4 regions of the Streptomyces sp. NPDC007346 genome follow, and region 1 is predicted to be linked to each of the others. Evidence: riboswitches for the same ligand, from Rfam matches in the RefSeq annotation. Region 1 holds a riboswitch; each other region holds the start of a gene.

What was found. Region 1 has a riboswitch for cyclic di-AMP ahead of AB0917_RS29340 (C40 family peptidase). Riboswitches for the same ligand answer to the same signal wherever they lie in the genome.
Positions count from the first base shown of each region.
Region 2: another riboswitch for cyclic di-AMP. It lies ahead of AB0917_RS03795 (transglycosylase family protein); the one in region 1 lies ahead of AB0917_RS29340 (C40 family peptidase).
Region 3: another riboswitch for cyclic di-AMP. It lies ahead of AB0917_RS22170 (LysM peptidoglycan-binding domain-containing M23 family metallopeptidase); the one in region 1 lies ahead of AB0917_RS29340 (C40 family peptidase).
Region 4: another riboswitch for cyclic di-AMP. It lies ahead of AB0917_RS30850 (M23 family metallopeptidase); the one in region 1 lies ahead of AB0917_RS29340 (C40 family peptidase).

Region 1 is NZ_JBEYKR010000159.1:5,120-10,446, reverse strand. It holds gene AB0917_RS29345 (ATP-binding protein) at 38-469, shown strand; gene AB0917_RS29340 (C40 family peptidase) at 697-1,167, opposite strand; cyclic di-AMP (ydaO/yuaA leader) riboswitch at 1,171-1,357, opposite strand; gene AB0917_RS29335 (dihydrodipicolinate synthase family protein) at 1,762-2,700, opposite strand; gene AB0917_RS29330 (ABC transporter ATP-binding protein) at 2,697-3,704, opposite strand; gene AB0917_RS29325 (dipeptide/oligopeptide/nickel ABC transporter permease/ATP-binding protein) at 3,701-5,327, opposite strand, start outside.
Region 2 is NZ_JBEYKR010000006.1:103,500-108,826, reverse strand. It holds gene eno (phosphopyruvate hydratase) at 1-10, opposite strand, end outside; gene AB0917_RS03795 (transglycosylase family protein) at 343-1,059, opposite strand; cyclic di-AMP (ydaO/yuaA leader) riboswitch at 1,065-1,247, opposite strand; gene AB0917_RS03790 (transglycosylase family protein) at 1,539-2,603, opposite strand; gene AB0917_RS03785 (cytochrome P450) at 2,780-4,081, opposite strand; gene AB0917_RS03780 (tetratricopeptide repeat protein) at 4,078-5,327, opposite strand, start outside.
Region 3 is NZ_JBEYKR010000088.1:23,509-28,835, forward strand. It holds gene hpnH (adenosyl-hopene transferase HpnH) at 1-163, shown strand, start outside; gene AB0917_RS22150 (aspartate aminotransferase family protein) at 251-1,648, shown strand; gene AB0917_RS22155 (XRE family transcriptional regulator) at 1,708-2,316, shown strand; gene AB0917_RS22160 (DUF6126 family protein) at 2,362-2,538, shown strand; gene AB0917_RS22165 (tyrosine-protein phosphatase) at 2,543-3,355, opposite strand; cyclic di-AMP (ydaO/yuaA leader) riboswitch at 3,766-3,926, shown strand; gene AB0917_RS22170 (LysM peptidoglycan-binding domain-containing M23 family metallopeptidase) at 3,930-4,949, shown strand; gene AB0917_RS22175 (SGNH/GDSL hydrolase family protein) at 5,112-5,327, shown strand, end outside.
Region 4 is NZ_JBEYKR010000184.1:4,603-9,929, forward strand. It holds gene AB0917_RS30835 (GNAT family N-acetyltransferase) at 1-1,628, opposite strand, end outside; gene AB0917_RS30840 (HPr family phosphocarrier protein) at 1,789-2,070, shown strand; gene AB0917_RS30845 (GntR family transcriptional regulator) at 2,240-2,938, opposite strand; gene AB0917_RS30850 (M23 family metallopeptidase) at 3,159-3,986, opposite strand; cyclic di-AMP (ydaO/yuaA leader) riboswitch at 4,000-4,166, opposite strand; gene AB0917_RS30855 (pitrilysin family protein) at 4,424-5,327, opposite strand, start outside.

The sequences.
Region 1 (5,327 bases):
TGCCGGTCGGCCGGGGCGCGAAAGGGACGGCGTCGCCATGGCAGACCATCAGGAAGCAACCGTCACCCTGCCGAGCGATCCGGCCTCGGTCTCCTCGGCCCGTAGACATGTGGCCAGGACCTTGGCCGAATGGGGCCTCTCGGAGGACACGGAGCTGGCCGACACCATCCGGCTGATCATCTCCGAACTCGCCACCAACGCGGTCCAGCACACCTTCGGCCAGTCACCCACCTTCACCGTGGAACTGCGTCTCGAACGCGACGAGGTCCTACGCCTGGGCGTGACGGACAGTCACCCCCGGTGGCCTCAACGGCTGCCCGCCGCCGTACGGCAGGACAACGGGCGGGGCCTGATGATCATCCGGTCGCTGGCCAAGGAGTACGGCGGGCGGCTCACGGTCGTCCCGACGGCCGAGGGCGGCAAGACGGTCTGGATCACGCTGCCCTGGGCCGCACCCACCCAGGGCTGACCGCGCGGCTCGGGGACCGGCCGGTCCAGGAGGAGGCGGCCCGGTCCGGGGACGGGACAGCCCCGGTTCGTGGACCGGCCGGCGCCGGTGGCCGCGCCACCCGCGTACCGCCTGAGCGGTACGCGGGCGGCGGCGGCGCGGCGCTCACCGGACCGGGGCGGGAAGCGCCGCCCGTACCGTCCCGGCCGTCCCTGCCGCCCGCAAGGGAAGAGCGTCCGGTCGGTGGGTCAGCGGACCCGTCCGTACCAGACGCTCTTGGACCAGATTTTCGCCAGTCGTACCACGTCCCCTGTTTTGGGGGAGTGCCAGATCTTCCCGGACCCGGCGTAGATGCCCACGTGGTAGACGCTGCGCCCGGAATGGAAGAAGACCAGGTCGCCGGGTTTCCGCTTCGACGCGGTGATACGGGTGGTCTTGTTGTACTGCTGCTGTGCCGTGCGGGGAAGCTTCTTCCCGGCCTTCTTGAACGAGTAGAGAGTCAGCCCGGAACAGTCGAAACGGCTGGGGCCGGCGGCCCCGTACTTGTAAGGAGCCCCCTTCTTCGACGCGGCGACCTTCAGCGCCTTCGCCGAATGGGTGGCGGCCTCGGCGTCGTTGACCAGGCCTGGCGCCAGCATCGAGGAGGTAACGGCAAGGGTGAGTACGGAAGCCGTACCGACCCGGGTGAGCAGAGACGGGACATGAACCTGCGCAGACATGCGCAACCCTTCGTCAGCCGCCTGTGAAGGATGACCTGTCGGGTTCGGGCTGGCGAAGTTGCCCGGCCGCGTGGAGCGGCTTCACCCCGAGGGCTTCCCGGTCTCCCGGTCGGCCCGTTGTACTCGGGTCCTCCACTCCTGCCGATCCACTCCTGTCGACCAGTCATCCGGGAGGCGGCAGGACTCGGCGTCCACCCGGACCGCCCCGCCGCGGTGGCGGGGGCTTGTCGTCCCAGGGATCTTGACTCACCAAGTGCCGGATTTCCGAGTTGAAACGGCGATTTGTGAGTCTCCTCACCACTGACCCGTTCGGGTGGACAGAGCGCATTCGCGCCCGCCGACGAGCCGGGCGCACACCCTCGTACCAGCGACGAAAGGGCGCATTTCGAGTACGGCCCACGCGCGGAACGCAAGTTGGGCCGTCGCTCGCGCGGGTGATCTCCTACGCCGAACGAGCGAGGAAAACCGATCGCCGGACCGGGCGTGTCGCACGGCGTGGTGACCGGCCCGCTCCCGTAATGCGCTCCGGGCGCGTGGAGCGGCTCGGTCCCGGTCCGGCGGCAGGGCGACCCGGCCCGCCCGACGCTCGTGGCCTCAGCGGGCCAGGGAGAGGCCCGCGAGCTCCAGGCACGCGGCGACCGACGCCGTCTCCGCCTCGTCCAGTCGGCGCATCGGCGGGCTCATCACATTGGTGTCGATGATCCCGCGCAGCATCAGGGCCGTCTTGAACGCGCCGAGGCCCGCGGCCGTGGCCGAAGCCGTGCCGGGACGGGCCGCACGGACGATGTCGAACAGGCCGACGAGCCGGTCCTGTTCGGCCCTGGCGGCGGCCCAGTCACCGCGTACGGCGGCCTCGTGCAGCCGCACGTAGCCGTGCGGGTCCACGTTGCCCAGGCCGGGTACGGAACCGTCGGCGCCGCTCAGCATCATCGCGTCGACCACCAGCTCATGGCCGGTCAGGACGGAGAACCCGGACAGGTCGCGGGCCCCGATGACCAGCCGGCGGAAGGAGCCGTCGTCCCCGCTGGAGTCCTTGACCCCCGCGAGCACCCCGTCCGCCGCGAGCGGCAGCAGGAGTTCCGGGTCCAGCTTGCTGTGCACGCAGACCGGCACGTCGTACGCCAGGAGCGGCAGCTCCACGGCCGCGGCGATGTCCCGGAAGTGGCGGTCGATCTCGGTGGCGTGGGTGCGCGTGTAGAAGGGCGCGGTGGCCACGACCGCGTCGGCACCGAGGGCCGCCGCGGCGCGGGCCCGCTCGATCGCCCGGTTGGTGGTGGTCTCGATGGCGCCGACGAGGACGGGCACCTGGCCCGCGGAGGCCGAGGTGATCACCTTGATCACCTCGTCCTGCTGCGAGGGCGTCAGATAGGCGGTCTCGCCGGAGCTGCCGAGGGCGAAGAGGCCGCTGACACCGGCTTCGAGGAGATGGCCGACGACCCGCTCCAGCGAGATGCGGTCGAGCTCGCCGTCCGCGGTGAGCGGGGTGACGACGGGCGGGATCACTCCGGAGTAGGAGGGGGTGGGGGCGGTCATGCGGTGCTCCTTGCGGGCGTTACGGGGGTCCGCTTCCCGGCGGGGGAGGCGGGGCTCTGGGGGTGGACGCAGTGCCAGCGGTGCTCGTCGGGCCCGAAGGTCTCGGCGGGGAAGACCGTGGCGCACTCCGCGTCGGCCTTCCAGCAGCGGGTGCTGAAGGGGCAGCCGGGCGGCGGGTTGGTGGCGGAGGGCACCGGGCCGGTGAGCACGATGCGGTCCGTCGCCTCCAGCAGGCTGGGGGTGGCGGAGAGCAGCGCCTCGGTGTACGGGTGGCGGGGGGAGCCCGCCACGTCGGCGGCCCGGCCCTCCTCGACGATGCGGCCGAGGTAGAGGACGGCGATGCGGTCGGCGAGGTAGCGCACGGTCTGGATGTCGTGGGAGATGAACACCATGCCCAGGCCCAGGCGTTCGCGCAGGTCGACGAGGAGGTTGAGCACCTGGGCGCGTACGGAGACGTCGAGCGCGGAGGTCGGTTCGTCGGCGACGATCAGCTCCGGTTCGAGGGCCAGGGCGCGCGCGATGGCGACGCGCTGGCGCTGGCCGCCGGAGAGCTGTCCGGGCAGCGCGGCGAGGGTGTGGCCGGGCAGTCCGACCAGGTCGAGCAGCTCCTCGACGCGGGCCTCGCGGGCCTCGCGTGTGCCGCGCCGGTGCACGTCCAGCGGATCGCGCAGGATCTGGCGGACCGGGAGGCGGGGGTTGAGCGCGGTGGAGGGGTCCTGGAAGACCACGCCGACCGCCGAGCCGAAGTCCTTGCGCCGCTCGGCGCCCGTCATGTCCCACAGGTCGCGCCCGTGGAAGAGGACCTCGCCCTCGGTGGGCTTCTGGAGTCCGGTCAGCACGCGGGCGAGGGTGGACTTGCCGCAGCCGGACTCACCCACCAGTCCCACGATCTCACCGCGCCTGACCTCCAGGGTGGCGTCGGTGAGCGCGTGTACGGCATCGCGGCTGAATATGCCGCCGCTGCGCGCCTTGTGGCGTACGTGGACGCCGTCGAGCCTGATCACAGGGCGCTCCTTTCCAGCTTCTCGGCGAGGGCACCGGCCGGGTGATGGCAGGCGTAGCCGTGGTCCTGCGCCGTGCCGCGCACGGTGAGCAGGGGGGTGGTCGTGCGGCAGATGTCCGTGGCGGCGCCGCAGCGGCCGGCGAAGCGGCAGCCCGCGCCGAAGCCCTGGGGCGCGGGGACGACCCCGCGGATCTGGTGGAGCCGGTCGGCGCCGGCCTCCAGGGAGACGACGGAGCCGAGGAGGCCACGGCTGTAGTGGTGGGTGGGGTCGGTGAGGACGGACCGGATGTCGCCGACCTCCGCGAGACGGCCCGCGTACATCACGGCGACCCGGTGCGAGAGGTCGCCGACCAGGGCGAGGTCGTGGCTGACCAGCACCATGGCGAAACCGAGCTCGTCGCGGAGCCTGATGAGGAGTTCGACGACCTGGGCCTGGACGGTGACGTCGAGGGCGGTGGTCGGCTCGTCGGCGATCAGCAGGCGCGGGCTGCGGGAGAGGGCCATGGCGATCAGGACCCGCTGGCGCTGTCCCCCGGAGAGTTCGTGCGGGTAGCTGCGCAGGGTGCGTTCGGGGGAGAGGCCGACGAGTTCGAGGAGTTCGGCGGGGGTCTTCGTACCGCCGCGCGAGGTCAGCTGCTTCAGCTGGGTGCCGACGAGTACGGAGGGGTTGAGGGAGGAGAGCGCGTCCTGGTAGACCATGGCGATCTCGGGGCCCATCAGGGCGCGGCGCTCCTTGGGCGGGAGCTTCAGCAGGTCCCGCCCGCGGTAGAGGATCTCGCCGCTGACCTCCGCGTTGCGGGCGAGGAGGCCCATGACGGCGAGGCTGGTGATGGACTTGCCGCAGCCGGACTCGCCGACCAGGCCGAGGGTCTCGCCCTCGTGGACGGTGAAGGTGAGCCGGTCGACGACGGGGATCTCGCCGTAGCGGTCGGGGAAGCGGATGGCCAGGTCGCGGACGACGAGGAGTTCGTCGGCGTCCGCGGGCACCGGTGTGACGGCGGGCCCGGTCACGTCGATGTGCCGGGCGAGCTTGGCGAGGGCGGCGTCGATGTCGACGGTGGCGGCGGCCTCGACCGGGTCGGGAGCCGTGGTGGTGGCGGCGAAGGCGCGGGCGCTCCTGGGTGCGGCCGAGGCGTCGGTGAGGCCCTCGGAGAGGATGTTGAGCGCGAGGACGGTGATCAGGAGGGCCAGGCCGGGGAAGAACGTGGCCCACCATCCTCCGGCCAGAAGGATCTGCCGGCCGTAGGCGAGGACGCTGCCCCAGCTGGGGTCGGGGTCCTGCACACCGGCCCCGATGAAGGAGAGGCTGGCCTCGAAGATGATCGCCTCGGCGACCATGACGGTGGCGAACACCATGACCGGCGCCATGCAGTTGACGGCGACGTGGCGGAGCACGATGTAGCCGCGCCGGGCGCCGATGACCTTCTCGGCGGCCACGTAGTCCTCGCCGTACTGCGCGAGCACGTTGGCCCGTACGACGCGGGCGAGCGAGGGGGTGTACACGAAGGCGATGGTGAAGATGATCACCGGGACGCTGGTGCCGAAGACGGCGACCAGGACGGCCGCGAGGGCGATCGGCGGGAACGACATCACGACGTCGAGCGTGCGCATGACGGACTCGTCG
Region 2 (5,327 bases), on a different contig from region 1:
TGGACGGCACGAGGCATCTCCTTCTGGGATATGACGCTGATGGTGCAGGGTCACTGTGGCCTTGCGACACGAGCCTAACCGGCCCGGCCGCGTCAGTCGGCCGACCGCCCGTCTCCTGGGACGAAAAAGGACCCAAGAGCCCGCATCACGGGACGAATCTCTAGAAATCTACTGGCCGGTAACAAGTGATGGCGCCACGTTGCCGACAAGAGGTGAACGAAAGACCCCGGCCCGGCGCGCACGGGGGGAGAGCGCGCCGGGCCGGGGAGCCGTGCGAGGGAGGGTGCCGCCGGACCCCCTCCCTCCGGGGAGGAGAGGCCCTCCGGGAAGGAGGGACGGCTGTTACTTCAGGTGGAGCTGCTGACCCGGGAAGATCAGGTCCGCGTCCTTGACGATGTCGTCGTTGAGCTTGAAGAGCTTGCTCCAGCCGCCCTTGACGCCTTCCTTCTGAGCGATCTTGCTCAGGGTGTCGCCGGGCTTGACCTTGTACTCGCCGTCGCCCTTCTGGACCTTCTCACCGGTCGGGGTGGTGACGGTCTTCTTGGAGCTCTCGGCCTTGGGGGCGGCCGGGGCGGTGCGCTGCTCGCTGCGCGTGGTGGGCTGCTCGGCCTTGCGCTCGGGCTGCGCCTGCTGGGGCTTGCTCTGCGACTGGCCGGAGCCGGTGTTCACGCCCGGGTCCACACCGTCGTTGGTGAGGCCGCCCGCGCCGGCGCAGGCCCAGGCACCCGGGCCCTGCATGGCGAGGAGCTTCTCGGCGGTGGCGATCTGCTGGTCCTTGGAGGCCAGGTCGGCACGGGAGGCGTACTGCGTACCGCCGGCGGCGGCCCAGCTCGACTGCGAGAACTGCAGCCCGCCGTAGTAGCCGTTGCCGGTGTTGATGGACCAGTTGCCGCCGGACTCGCACTGGGCGACGGCGTCCCAGGTGGCGACGGAGGCGGCGGAAGCGTTGGTCGCGCCCATCAGCGGGACGGCGACGGCGGCACCGGTGATACCCGCCAGGGTGGCGAAACGGACGGTCTTCGAGGGGCGGCGGTGCTTGCCCTTGCTGTTCAGCAGCATGGAACGGATCTCCTCACCGACGCCTACGAGGTGAGCTGTCGGGTTCGGGCTGATGAGTTGCCCGGTCGCGCGGCCTTGCGCACGACTTCACCCCAAGCCGGTCCCGTACGTCCCCGTCCTTCGAAGGGGCCGTGCGGACCCGGCGGCCTACCTGGGTCCCCCGCTCCTGCCTACGGCGCTTTACGCGTCTGTTCCCTTCGACCGACGGCAGGATTCGGCGTGACGGTCGACGGGGCCCGCGGTGCGAGCGGTTCCGACCGTAAACACAGGCAACCTCGACATTCAAAGACGGACATACTGGGCCAATTGGCGCTTACTTGCTCACCCTGACGGATCGTTTTTGCAGGTCGGAGGGGATCTGCGCCGACCAGGCGGACGCGACACGCCAGTTGCAGCAAAGAGACCCATGTCTCACTTACACATAAGTGGACATAGGCCTCTGAACTACCCGCGATTTCGGGGTGTTTTCCCGAATTGGATCAGTTGGCGGCAGGCTCCTCGGCGCCCTGCCCGGCACCCTCCTGGTCGGCCTGCTCCAGCCCCAGATCCAGGCTCTGTCCGGGCAGGATCAGGTCCGGGTCGGGCCCCAGGAGGTCCTTGTTGGCCTCGTACAGGCCGGTCCAGCCCTGGGGAAGTTCCTGTGCGTCAGCAATCGCCCAGAGGCTGTCCCCGGGCTGCACGGTGTAGCCGCCGTCGACGACCGCGCCGCCGTCCCGCGCGTCGCCCTCGCCCCGCGAGGCGTGCCGGCCGGACTCACGGGGGCCGTTCTCCTGGCCCACCGCTCCGGCCTCCTCCGGCGCCGGAGCGCCCCGGTGCTTGCCTCCGGTGCGGTCGGCGCCCTGCGAGGCGCCGGGGGCGGTCGTGGAGGGCTGCGAGGCGTCAGGGGCGCCGGGAGTGCCGGTCTTTCCGGCGGTGGGCGGTGCGGACGGCCGGGGCGAGGAGTCGGGCGTGTCGCCGCCGCCCTTGCCACCCGTGCCGGCCTCGCCGGACCTACCGGCCTCGCCGCCCTTGTCCGCGTTGCTTCCCTTACCCGCCTTGTCGGTCGAGCCCGCCTTGCCGGAACCTTCCGCTTCACCCGTTTCATCCGCTTCGTCCGCCGGGGCGGTCGTCGGGTCCTGGGTGGGGTCGGCGGAGGGGGTCGTGCCGGGGTCGACGCCGGGCAGGCCGCCGTCCACCGCGAGGCCCGAGATGACGGCGCAGCTCGGCCACGCCTGCGGGCCCTTGTCGCCCAGGACCTTCTCGGCGACGGCTATCTGCTGCGAACGGCTGGCGAGGTCGGCCCGCTCCGCGTAGGCGGTGCCGCCATACGCCGACCAGGTCTCCTGCGAGAACTGGAGCCCGCCGTAGTAGCCGTTGCCGAGGTCGGCGCTCCACATGCCGCCGCTCTCGCACTCCGCGACCCGGTCCCAGGTGGTGGCGTCGGCCGCGTGTGCGCCTGCCGCGCCGAGGAGCGGAATGGCGATGGCCGATCCGGTCACGCCTGCGGCGACGACGATGGCGGGTGCCTGACGAGGGCGGCGGTGTCTGCCGTTCGCGGAGCCCATGGGGTTTGCCTTCCGTGCGACTGACAAGCAGGAACTGAGGAGCCTGAAGCTCACGAGCATGCTGTTGAGCAAGTGACGGCCGGGCCAACGGTGAACGGTGGCCGACGCGTCGAACCGTGAACCTAGCGGGACTCGAACGCATGTCACAAGTCGGTGCAGCGCAGATCACGTGAAAGTCACAGAGGTGACAGCGTGTCACCTTCGTCGAGCCGTCGTCCCGGCTCGAACTCCACCGGCAGCGTGCGCAGTCCGCGCATGATGAGCCCGCCGCGCCAGCGCAAATCGGCCGGTTCCGCCGCAAGCCGCAGGCCAGGGAGGCGCCTGAGCAGTGTCGCGACCGCGGCCTGGCCCTCCAGCCGGGCCAGGGGCGCTCCCAGGCAGTAGTGGATGCCGTGGCCGTAGCCGAGGTGCTGATTGTCACTCCGTGAGAGGTCGAGCGCGTCCGGATCGGCGAACCTGTCCGGATCCCGGTCCGCCGCCGCCAGCACCACCAGGACCGGGTCCCCGGCCGCGATCTCCTGCCCGCCGAGGGTCAGCGCCTCGGTGGCGTACCGCCAGGTCGCGAGCTCCACCGGGCCGTCGAACCGGAGCAGTTCCTCGATGCCGGTGGCCAGCAGCGCGCTCTCCCCCGCCGCGAGGGACTCCTCCAGCCGGGCGCGCTGTTCCGGGTGGCGCAGCAGGGCGTACGTACCGTTCCCGATGAGGTTGACCGTCGTCTCGAACCCGGCGAACAGCAGGATGAAGGCCATCGCCGCGGCCTCGTTCTCCGTGAGGTGCTCGCCGTGGTCACTGGCCCGGATCAGCCCGGAGATCAGGTCGTCGCCCGGATTCTCCCTCTTGCGGTGGATGAGTTCGGCGAGATAGCCGCGCATCTTCTTCACCGACCGGGCCACCCCGCCGCGCGGCCCGCCGCCGTGGCGGATCATCATGCCCGCCCAGTCCCGGAAGTCGTCCTGGTCCTCGCGCGGGACGCCGAGCAGGTCGCAGATGGCGTAGATGGGGAGCGGGAAGGCGAAGTCGTGGATCAGGTCCGCCTCCCCGTCCTCGATGAAGCGGTCGATGAGCCGGTCCGTCAGCTCCTGCACGCGGGGCGCGAACTCCGCGACCCGGCGCGGGGTGAACGCCTTGGAGACGAGCCGGCGCAGCCGGGTGTGGTCCGGCGGGTCGATGTTGAGCAGATGCGTCATCAGCTCGGCCTTGCGCTCCCCCGGGATCCCCGTCTTCCCCTTGGCCGCCGCGGACCCCGCGTGGTTGGCCGGGTTCTTGGAGAGCCGCGCGTCGGCGAGCGCCTGCTTGGCGTCCCCGTACCGGGTCACGAGCCAGGCCTCGACCCCGCTGGGCAGCGCGGTGCGGTGCACGGGGCTGTGCTCGCGGAGCCAGGCGTAGGCGGGGTAGGGGTCGGTGGCGAACTCCCAGGTGAAGAGTTCGGGGGCGTCTTCGGGGGCTGCGGAGTGGGGGCAGGCGGGGCTGTCGTTCACGCCTTGACGTTATCGGGCGGGGGGTCGGTGACCTCACGCAGTGCGGGGAGCGCCTGTGCCGCGGCGGAGTGCCCCTTCTGCGCGGCTCGGGAGAACCAGTTCCGCGCCTGGGCGGCCAGCAGCATCCCCAGCTGGTACTGCCCCCGTGCGCTGTCGGCTTCGGCGGCCCGCTCCAGGTACGGGAGGGCCTCGGCCTCCGCGTCGCGCGAGACCAGCAGCTCCGCCAGGGTGACCGCCGCTTCGGTGTCGCCCGCCTCCGCCGCCTTGCGGTACGAGAGCTCCGCGGCGGCGGAGTTCCCGGCCTCGGCATGGATGCGGCCGAGCAGCGTCAGAATCTCCGGGTTGCCCTCGGCCTGAGGCCCCAGGGCCTGGGAGGCCCTCCAGGCGATCGCCCTTCTCTGCATGGACTCATGTGAGTCCGGTGACAGATGGAGCGCGAACAGCCACATGCCGAGCGGGACGGACGGGCTGTTCCCTCGGCTCTCCATATCCGCCACGAGCGAACCGTGCACGGCCAAGGTGCCCTTGTGCCGCCCAGGAGCCAGAAGCCCCGTCGCTCCGTGCCGGATACCGACGGCCCAGGCGAATCCGTCCTCGGCCGACTCGGCCTCAGCTGCCGCCAGCTGTTGCGGATACAGCGCCTGGGCCCGCAGAAGGGCATCGCTGAGGATGTCCGCCATGGGCACTCCGCACCGGACGAGGTCGATCGCCGCCCGCACCAGCAGGTGACCGCGCGGGTGGGCGTCCGGCCGACGCGCACGCCGCCACTCCTCGATGAGTTCGGGACCGACCGCGAGATATTCGGGCACGCTACGCCGCCCGTGCCCGAGCAGGGCCTCCCGCAGGCGCGGTTCCTCGGTCTGCCCTCCCAGGCGCCAGATCTCGCCCGCGCTCCACACCCGCCGCAACTCGACCGGCCGCGCCCCGCTCAGCACCCCCACGCGTGCCGACCCCCCGAAGCGGCGGGCGTCGTACGCCTGGTCCTCCATCGTGGCGACCACGGGGACACCCAGCTGGGCGAGGCCCGCCAGGACCGTCGGGGTCATCCCCTGCTCCCCCAGGTGGCCCTCCAGGTCGTCCAGCCACAGGACGCGGTCCTCCTCGCGCCCTGTGCGTAACAGCGCCGGAAGCCCCCGCAGATCCGTCCCGGGCGCCGGGGCGAAGACCCGTGTCGTGCCCGGCAGGTTGGCGGACAGGGCGACCCACGCCGTCCGGGTCTTGCCGGAGAGCGGCGCGCCCGTCACCA
Region 3 (5,327 bases), on a different contig from region 1:
CATCGAGGAGACCGACTGGGAGAAGTACGGCCGGGGCAAGGACCCGCGCTGCGCCAACTGCATGGCGCACTGCGGCTACGAACCCACGGCCGTCCTCGCGACCATGGGCTCCCTCAAGGAGTCGCTGCGCGCGGCACGGGAGAGCGTGAGCGGGAACCGGTGACCTGATGCCGGCGAGGGGGCCGGTGGCCCCGGCCCCCTCGGGGAACGTACCGACTCGACCGAACGTACCGAAGGAGAAGAGCGGGCGATGACGGACGGCGGGCCCCAGGGTTTCGACCTGGGACGGCTCCTGGCGGAGCGCGGCGGCGAGCGGTACGAGCTGCACGCGCGCCACCTCAACCACCAGCTGCCGCGCATGCTGCACACCATCGGCTTCGACAAGGTCTACGAGCGGGCCGAGGGCGCGTACTTCTGGGACGCCGAGGGCAACGACTACCTCGACATGCTCGCCGGGTTCGGCGTGATGGGGCTCGGCCGGCACCACCCGGTCGTCCGCAAGGCCCTGCACGACGTGCTCGACGCCCAGCTCGCCGACCTCACCCGCTTCGACTGCCAGCCGCTGCCCGGCCTGCTCGCCGAGAAGCTGCTCGGCCACAGCCCGCACCTGGACCGCGTCTTCTTCGGCAACAGCGGTACGGAAGCGGTCGAGACGGCGCTGAAGTTCGCCCGGTACGCCACCGGGAAGCCCCGCGTCCTGTACTGCACCCACGCCTTCCACGGGCTGACCACCGGCTCCCTGTCGGTCAACGGCGAGAGCGGCTTCCGGGACGGCTTCGCCCCGCTGCTGCCCGACACCCCGATCGAGCTGGGCGACCTGGACGCGCTGCGCCGGGAGCTCAAACGCGGGGATGTCGCGGCCCTGGTCGTGGAGCCCATCCAGGGCAAGGGGGTGAACGCCGCGCCGCCCGGCTTCCTGCGCGAGGCCCAGGAGCTGCTGCACCGGCACAAGGCGCTCCTGATCGCCGACGAGGTGCAGACGGGGCTGGGCAGGACCGGCGACTTCTACGCCTACCAGCACGAGGACGGTGTCGAGCCCGACCTCGTTTGTGTCGCCAAGGCGCTCTCCGGCGGCTATGTGCCGGTCGGCGCCACGCTCGGCAAGGACTGGATCTTCCGCAAGGTCTACTCCTCCATGGACCGGGTCCTGGTCCACTCCGCGAGCTTCGGCTCCAACGCCCAGGCCATGGCGGCGGGGCTCGCGGTGCTCACGGTGATGGAGGACGAGGAGACGGTCGCGAACGCCCGGCGCACCGGCGATCTGCTGCGGGAGCGCCTCGCGGCGCTGGTGGACCGCTACGAGCTGCTGCACGAGGTGCGCGGGCGCGGGCTGATGATCGGCATCGAGTTCGGCCGGCCCGCCTCGCTGAAGCTCCGCAGCCGCTGGACCGTGCTCCAGGCCGCCCGCAAGGGGCTCTTCGCCCAGATGGTCGTGGTGCCGCTGCTGCACAAGCACCGCATCCTCACCCAGGTCTCCGGCGACCACCTGGAAGTGATCAAGCTGATTCCGCCGCTGGTCATCGGGGAGGCGGAGGTGGACCGTTTCGTGGCGGCGTTCACGGAGGTCATGGACGACGCGCACAGCGGCGGCGGCCTGATGTGGGACTTCGGCCGCAACCTGGTCAAGCAGGCCGTGGCCAACCGCTGAGTTCTTGCCTCCTGGGCAATTTATTTGCCCGGGAGGAAAGTTCCTGGCCCAATGGAGACATGAATCCTCCGGACGAAGGGGTGGCCGACGAGCTCCCCGGCGTCGCGTCCCGACTGCGCGACCTGCGCCACGGGCGCGGCCTCATCCTGGAGACCGCCGCCCAGCGGGCCGGCCTCTCCCCGGCCCACCTCTCCCGGCTGGAGACGGGCCGCAGACAGCCCTCGCTGCCCATGCTGCTGGGCCTCGCCCGCATCTACGGTACGACGGTCTCCGAGCTGCTCGGCGAGAAGCCGCCCGAGCGGGAGGCGATCATCCGGGGCGGCGCCTTCGAGGGCGCCGAGGCCGACGGCTGGATGTACCGCAGGGCGGGAGGTTCGGGCCGCGCCATGCAGGCACTCAGGGTCCGGGTTCCGTACGGAGCCCAGGGCGACCTGGTGCGGGTGCACCCCGGCGAGGAGTGGCTGTACCTCCTCGAAGGGCGGCTGCGGGTCGCCCTGGGGGAGACCGTGCACGATCTGGACCCGGGCGACAGCGCCCACTTCGACTCGCTCACACCGCACCGAATCGCCGCCCTGGACCGGGGCGGGGCGGAGCTCCTCTTCGTCCACTCCCTGCTCCAGAGCCCCGCGGCCGAGCTCTGCCTCGGCAACGCGCTCCACGCGCGCTGACCCCCATTCGTCCCACCGGCCGCGAGGCCGGCAGAGAGGACCGTCATGTCCGATTCCGAGCGCTACGACCCGTTGAGCCCGAGACACCCCAAAATCGCCAAGGACTCGCAGGAGCGGCGGATGCCGCGCGGTCTGGTGATCCGGCTCGTGGCCTACCTGGTGGTCGGCCATGTGCTCGCGGCCTTCCTCTACCTGCTCTTCATGGTGGCGGGCGCCGAGTGACCGCTCAGCCCTGGTCGAGCAGCCGCTCGCGCAGCCGCTCCCGGGTCTCGGCGGAGACGTTCAGCCCCTCCGCCAGGTAGCGGTCCGTCGTGCCCCAGGTCTCGTCGATGGCCGTGAACGCCGCCGTGAGGTAGGAGGCCTGCGCCCCGAAGAGCGGGTTGAGCAGCTCCATCACCTCGGCGGACATCCCGGTCTCGGACATGTCCGAGCGCTGCACCTTGTACCGGCGGTGGGGGTCGTCGGACTTGAGGTAGTCCGCCTCGATCGCCTCGCGCTCGACACCGACCGCGAGCAGCGAGACCGCGATCGAGAGACCAGCCCGGTCCTTGCCCGCCGCGCAGTGCATCAGGGCGGGCACGCTGTCCTGCGCCAGCGCGTGCAGTACGCGGCTGTGCTCGCCGGTGCGGTCCAGGATGGTGGAGCGGTACATGTCGATCATGCGCTCGGCGGCCTTGCCGTGCGCCAGGATCGAGCGCAGCTGTTCGATGTTCCCGTCGCGCACCAGCCGCCAGAACTCGGCTCCGTCGGCCGGGTCGGTGAGCGGAATGCTGACATTGCGGACACCGGCCAGCTCGATGTCGTACCCGTCGAGCTTGTGGTCGGCGGAGTTGCGGAAGTCGAAGACGGTGTGCAGCCCGAGCCCGCTCAGGAAGAGCGCGTCCTCGGCGGTGGCATGCGCCAGGTGGCCGCTCCGGTAGAGCCTGCCGAAGGCGGTGCGCCGCCCGTCCGTGGTGGGGAGCCCGCCCACGTCGCGGAAGTTGCGGACTCCGGTCAGTGCGGTCTCGGTCGGCGGGACCTGTGGCACCTGCTGCGTCACGGTGGCTCCTGGAATCTCTGGCGTCGGCGCGGCTCTCCGGCGAGGGCGCTCCTGTGACGATACGACATCGATTCACCGGGAAAACGGCGGTCCACTGACAGGTTGTCAGGGCTCGCGCCCAGGGTGTGTCCGTATTGGTGTATTTCGTGGAACATGCCCTGCTAATGGGGGAGATGGGATTCCGTAGGTGAGCGGGATCATATCCGTGACGGACCGTGGCGGCGGCGCCCGGACGCTTTCCCGGTATCCGTAAGGAAAGCCAAGATCCGTAATCCACGGAGTGTGACGGGAAAACCGGAGCGATATTGAATCGATGATTCCGGTGTGCAACCGACGGCTTGTTCCGCTCGTCCTGACTCGCTTACGGTCACGTCAATCCGGACGGACCGCCTAATCCTGCCGCCGCCCGGAATTCGCACCCACCCACTCACGCGTGGCAGGAGCGGGGGAACCAGGTAAGCCGCCGGCCCGGAGCGATCCGGACCGGCTCGGGGTGAAGTCGCCACCCGGCGGCCGGGCATCTCCAGCCCGAACCCGACAGCTCACCTCGCAGGCGCCGGAGAGGAACTTCCCCATGCCCGCACAGGGTAAGCACCGTCGTCCCAAGTCCGGCCCGATCCACCGCGGCGTCCTCGCCGCGGGCACCGGCGGCGCCGTACTCGCGCTCCCGCTGATCGGCGCCACCGGCGCGCACGCCGCGGAGAAGGCGGCCCCCGCCGCCAAGCCCGCCGCCGCCTCGGCCACCGCCGCCCAGTCCGCCCCGCAGGCCGCACCCGCCAAGGCGAAGGCCGCCCCGAAGACGTACTCCGTCGTCTCGGGCGACTACCTCGCGAAGATCGCGGCCGAGCAGCAGGTCAAGGGCGGCTGGCAGAAGCTGTACCAGGACAACCGCTCGACCGTCGGCGGGAACCCCAGCCTGATCTTCCCGGGCATGAAGCTCACCCTCGGGGCCAAGGCGTCCGGCTCGGCCGCCCCTGCGGAGGCCAAGAAGGCCGCCCCGGCCCCCAAGGCCGCCCCGAAGAAGGCCGCCCCGAAGAAGGCCGCCCCGAAGAAGGCCGCGCCGAAGAAGGCGGCCCCGGCCCCCGAGGCCGCGCCGAAGGAAGCCCCGAAGGGCGACACCATCTCGGCCGACGACTCCGAGCGCTCGGGCACCTCCGCGCAGACCGGCTCGTCCCGGTCCACCGGCTCCGGCTGGACCGCCCCGCTGGACAGCGCCAACGTCACCACCCAGTACCGCGCTTCCGGCTCCAGCTGGTCCAGCGGTTACCACACCGGCTCGGACTTCCGGGCCGCCTCCGGCACGCCCGTCCGCGCCATCGGTCCGGGCACCGTGGTCTCGGCCGGCTGGAGCGGTTCGTACGGCAACGAGGTCGTCATCCGGCACGACGACGGTATGTACTCCCAGTACGCCCACCAGTCCTCGCTGAGCGTCTCCGCCGGCCAGACCGTCTCCGGTGGCCAGCAGATCGGCCTCTCCGGCTCGACCGGCAACTCCACCGGCCCGCACCTCCACTTCGAGGTCCGCACCGGCCCGAGCTACGGCTCGGACGTCGACCCGATCGCCTACCTGCGCCAGCACGGCGTCTCCCTCTGACCCGAGGGCGACACAAAGTGACCGCGGGGGGGTGCGCGGCTGCGCACCGCCCCTCCACTTATTCCGGCTTTACTCAAATCTGACCGGGTGGTCTATCTCACCACCCGTCAACCCCGTATTACGGTCGCGTAGGTCACATTGAACGGTGCAGGATATGTGCTTGTGGCAGACGATTCGAGAACCCAGCAGCAGAACACCATCGGGTCGTACGCGGCGATCGGGGACAGTTTCACCGAGGGCGTCGGAGATCCCGGCCCCGACGGCACCTTCGTCGGCTGGGCGGACCGGTTCGCGGTTCTGCTCGCCGACCGACTCCCGGCCCCCGACGCGGCGACGAGCCCGGACGAGACCCGGCACGGCGCTTTCCGTTACGCCAAT
Region 4 (5,327 bases), on a different contig from region 1:
GTGGTGAGGTCGCGCGGCGGGCGCGGGCGGAGCCCCTCGGCCAGGCAGGCGTCGTACGTGAGGAGGCCGAGGGACTCGGAGTTGCCGAGGATGGCGACCCGGGGGCCGGCCGGGAGCGGCTGGTCGGCCAGGAGCAGCCCGGCGTCGACCATCTCGGTCACCGTGTCGACCCGGATGACGCCCGCCTGCCGCATCAGGGCGGAGACGGTGGCGTCGGGGATGCGGCTGACCGGGACGGCGTGGCCGGGCGGGTTGGTGCCGCTGTGCCGGGCGCCCTTGACCACGACGACGGGCTTCACGGCGGCGGTGCGGCGGGCGAGGCGGGTGAACTTGCGGGGGTTGCCGAGCGACTCGAGGTAGAGGAGGGCGACGTCGGTGTCCGGGTCCTCGAACGAGAACTGGAGGAAGTCGTTGCCGGAGACGTCGGCCCGGTTGCCCGCCGAGATGAACGAGGACAGGCCGGCGCCGCGCCGGTGGAGGCCGGAGAGGAGGGCGATGCCGATCGCGCCGGACTGGGTGAACAGGCCGATCCGGCCACGGGCGGGCGACTCGGGGGCGAGGGAGGCGTTCAGCCGGACGGACTCGGCGGTGTTGATGATGCCGAAGGCGTTGGGGCCGATGATCCGCATGCCGTACGAGCGGGCCTGGCGGACCAGTTCGCGCTGGAGCTCGCGGCCGGCGGAGCCCCGCTCGGCGTAGCCGGCGGAGAGGACGACCAGGCCCTGGACCCCGTGCTCGCCGCAGTCGGCGACGGCCTCGGGGACCCGGTGGGCGGGGACCGCGATGACGGCGAGGTCGATCCGCTCGTCGATCTCGCCGAGCGAGCGGTGGGCGGGGACCCCGTCCAGGGTTGCGAGGCCCTCGTCGAAGGCGCGGTTCACGGCGTAGGTACGGCCCGTGAAGCCGGCGCCGAGGAGGTTGCGCAGGACCGTGCGGCCCACTCCCCCGGGCGTGCGGCCGGTGCCGATCACCGCGACGGAGCCGGGGGCCAGGAGGCGCTGGACCGAGCGGGCCTCGGCGCGCTGCTCACGGCCGCGCTGCACGGCGAGGGACTTCTCCGTGGGTTCGAGGTCGAGCGTGAGGTGGACGGAGCCGTCCTCGAAGCTGCGCTGCTGGGTGTAGCCCGCGTGCCGGAACACCTTGATCATTTTGTTGTTGGCGGGGAGCACCTCGGCGGCGAAGCGCCGGATACCGCGCTCGCGGGCGACGGCGGCGATGTGTTCGAGCAGCGCCGAGGCGACGCCGCGGCCCTGGTGGGCGTCCTGGACGAGGAAGGCGACCTCGGCCTCGTCGGCGGGGGCGGAGGCGGGCCTGCCCTGTCCGTCGATGCGGTCGTAGCGTACGGTCCCGATGAACTCGCCGCCGATCGTGACGGCCAGCCCCACCCGGTCGACGTAGTCGTGATGGGTGAAGCGGTGCACGTCCCGGTCGGAGAGGCGGGGGTACGGCGCGAAGAACCGGTAGTACTTCGACTCGTCGGAGACCTGCTCGTAGAAGCTGACCAGCCGCTCGGCGTCGTCCGTGGTGATCGGCCTGATGCGCGCGGTGCCACCATCGCGCAGCACCACGTCCGCTTCCCAGTGGTCGGGGTACGCGTGATGCGGACTCAGCTCCGGCGTGGGCTCCATGGGCCCAGCCTACGGCCGCCGTCCCGGTAGCGGAGGGGTCGGTGCCGGGGCAGTCTGAGGACGACCCGGACGAGGCCGGCCGGAGGGAAGGCCGGGCACAGCATTGCGCACCGCATGAGAGACTGGTCTAGACAACCGTTGATATGTGAAGGGCAGAACCATGGCTGAGCGCCGCGTAAACGTCGGTTGGGCCGAGGGCCTGCACGCCCGCCCCGCTTCCATCTTCGTCCGTGCCGCCACGGCCTCCGGCGTCCCGGTGACGATCGCCAAGGCCGACGGCAACCCGGTCAACGCCGCCTCGATGCTCGCGGTGCTGGGCCTGGGCGCGCAGGGCGGCGAGGAGATCGTGCTCGCCTCCGACGCGGACAACGCCGAGGCCGCCCTGGACCGTCTGGCGAAGCTGGTCGCCGAGGGACTCGAAGAGCTTCCCGAGACCGTCTGACGAGCCCGAGACCGTACAACGGCGACGGACGTGAGCCGTGGTTCCCCTGGCCGGGGGAATCACGGCTCTTTCGTTGTTCCGGACGCCGGAACATCGGGCACTCAGTAATTGTCCGGGCAGCGCGAACAAAGCCATCGGCAATTGCTTCCCTTTTTATACGGCGTCCTTGTTAATGGCGGACACCCGTGATGTTTACGCCATGTTGCGAAGAACTCACCCGGCGCTGCGGCGCCTCGCGCCGGGCGGGGCGGCGCAGCCGGTGGGCCCCGGCGGTCCGCTCCGCGTGGTGGGCGGTCAGCGCCCTGGCCCGCTCCGCGTCGCCGCGCGCCACCGCGTCCACGATGGCCCCGTGCTCGGCCCAGGAGTCGACCGGCCGGGCCGGCTGCTCGACGGCGTACATCCAGGCGGCCTTGTACCTGAGCTGGGTGAGCAGGGCGATGAGGCCGGGGCTGCCGGAGGCCTGGGCGAGGGTCTCGTGGAACCAGCCGCCCAGCGACCGCAGATCCTCCCCCTCGCCCCGGCGAGCCCGCTCCTGGCCCAGCCTGACCAGGCCGCGCAACACCTTGAGGTGGGCCTCCGTGCGGCGCTGGGCCGCCCGTGCCGCGCCGAGCGGCTCCAGGAGCATCCGCACCTCCAGCAGGTCGGCGGCCTCCTGCTCGGTGGGCTCGGCGACACAGGCCCCGGCGTGCCTGCGGGTGACGACGAACCCCTCGGACTCCAGGGTGCGCAGCGCCTCGCGCACCGGGACGCGGGAGACCCCGTACCGCCGCGCCAGCAGCTCCTCGGTGAGGCGGCTGCCGCGCTCGTAGACACCGGAGACGATGTCGTCACGGATTGCCGTGCATACCGAATGCGCGGGAATGCGCATGTCCGAACCTCCGCCTCAATCCCCGCGAAACGCGGCCGGCCGACGCCTGTTCCGTGACTCTATTGCAATCCGCCGCCCTTTCCGACGGCAGGCCGGAATTGATGGATATCTTCTGGCCGGGGCGGAGGCGAAGAGGCCCGGTACGGGGGTTTTCCGGCGCATCGCCGAAGGCCCCGGCGGGAAACCGGGGCCTTCGGGTGGCGAGGGGCGCGAGGCCGGGTCAGACGTTCAGGCCGTGCGAGCGCAGATAGGCGACCGGGTCCAGGTCCGAGCCGTACGCCGGGGTGGTCCGGGCCTCGAAGTGGAGGTGCGGGCCGGTGGAGTTGCCGGTGGAGCCGGAGAGGCCGATCCGCTGGCCGGAGGTGACGCTCTGGCCGACGGAGACGGCGATCGAGGAGAGGTGGCCGTACTGGGTGTACGTGCCGTCCGTCATCCGGAGCACGATGTTGTTGCCGTACGCGCCGCCCCAGCCGGCCTCGACGACCGTACCGGCGCCGACCGCGACGACGGAGCTGCCGGAGGCTGCGTGGAAGTCCACGCCGGAGTGGCTGCCGGAGGACCAGAGCGCACCGCTCGACTTGTAGCCGGTGGAGACGTACGAGCCGGCGACCGGGAGGTGGAAGGCGTTCAGGCGGGCGCGCTCGGCGGCGCGGGCGGCCCTGGCCTTCTCCTCGCGGACCTCCTCGGCGCGGGCCTCGGCCTTGCGCCGGGCCTCCGCCTCCGCCTTGGCCTTGGCCTTGGCCTTCGCGGCCCTGGCCTTGGCCTCGGCGGCCGCCTTCGCCTTCGCCTTCGCGACGGCTTCGGCCTGCTGGTGCTGCACCCGGGCCTGGGCCTCGATCTGCTCGGCGAGCGTGGCGTCGAGGGTGATGGCCTGGGTGAGCGCGGTCTCGGCGGCCTGGGGGGCCTCGGCCTCCGCTGCGACGGCCGGGGAGGCCAGGGAGCCGAGGACTCCGGTGGTGGCCAGGGCCGCGACGCCGGCGGCCTGGGCACGGCGGCGCGTCAGGCGGCTGGGGGCACGGTGCTTCCCGGTGGCACGGGTGAACGCCATGGAGGGGCTGATCCTTTCCTTCCTTCTCGCCTACCGGGTTAGCTGACGGGTTCGGAGCAGGAAGGTCTCCTACGGGTTCCCGCGCCGGTTGACGGCACGGGTCTCCGATTCACCCCAGGGACTGCGTGGGTCCCCGGCTCCCCAGGCTCGCGCCTGACGGGGACTCGGCGATGGCTGCCCGGCGCCGCGGACGCGGCATACGGGTGACGGACAGCCGGGCCGACGCTAGGCGGGGCGACTTCCCATCACCAAACGGACAGGGCGATATGTCGCGCATCCCACAGGACGGAAAGGGAGTTAAACCACCAAGACGGTGAGGTGGGGATCAAGTGGACAAAAGGGGAGGACCCTGGCGGGCAGTTGTCCGCCAGGGTCCTTTGCCTCGGTATGCCGAGGTGTCCCGGTGTGCCGAGGTGTCCGCGTGTGCCGACGGCGCGTCAGCCGCTGACGACGGTCACCTCTCCGATGCCGAGCGCCTTCACCGGCTCCGCGATCTGCCCCGCGTCCCCCACCAGGACCGTGACCAGCCGGTCCACCGGGAAGGCGTTGACCACGGCCGCGGTCGCCTCCACGGTGCCCGTCTCGGCGAGGCGGGCGTACAGCTGGGCCTGGTAGTCGTCGGGCAGGTTCTGCTCGACCTGGTCGGCCAGTGTGCTCGCGACCGAGGCCGCCGTCTCGAACTTCAGCGGGGCGACGCCCACCAGGTTCTGCACGGCCGTCTCGCGCTCGGCGTCGGTCAGCCCTTCGGCCGCCAGCGTCCGCAGGACCTTCCAGAGGTCCTCCAGCGCCGGTCCGGTGGACTCGGTGTCCACCGAACCGCTGATGGCGAGCATCGCCGCGCCGCCGGAGTCGGGGCCGGTCGAGCGCATGACCTGGGCGAAGGCCCGTACGCCGTAGGTGTAGCCCTTCTCCTCGCGCAGCACCCGGTCCAGCCGGGAGGTGAGCGTGCCGCCCAGGCAGTACGTGCCGAGCACCTGCGCGGGCCATACGCGCTCGTGCCGGTCGGCGCCGATGCGGCCGATGAGCAGCTGGGTCTGGACCGCGCCGGGCCGGTCCACGATGACCACCCGGCCGGTGTCGTCGGCGGTGATCGGCGGGACCGGGCGGGATTGGCCCGCGTCGCCCGACCAGTCGCCGAGGGTGTCGGCGAGCAGGGCGTCCAGGTCGATGCCTGTGAGGTCGCCGACGATCACGGCCGTCGCGGTGGCCGGGCGGATGTGGGCGTCGAAGAAGGCCCGCACGGCGGCGGCGTCGATCCGCCGCACGGTCTCCTCGGTGCCCAGACGCGGGCGCGACATCCGGGCGGTGGCCGGGAAGAGCTCCTTGGAGAGCTGCTTGGCG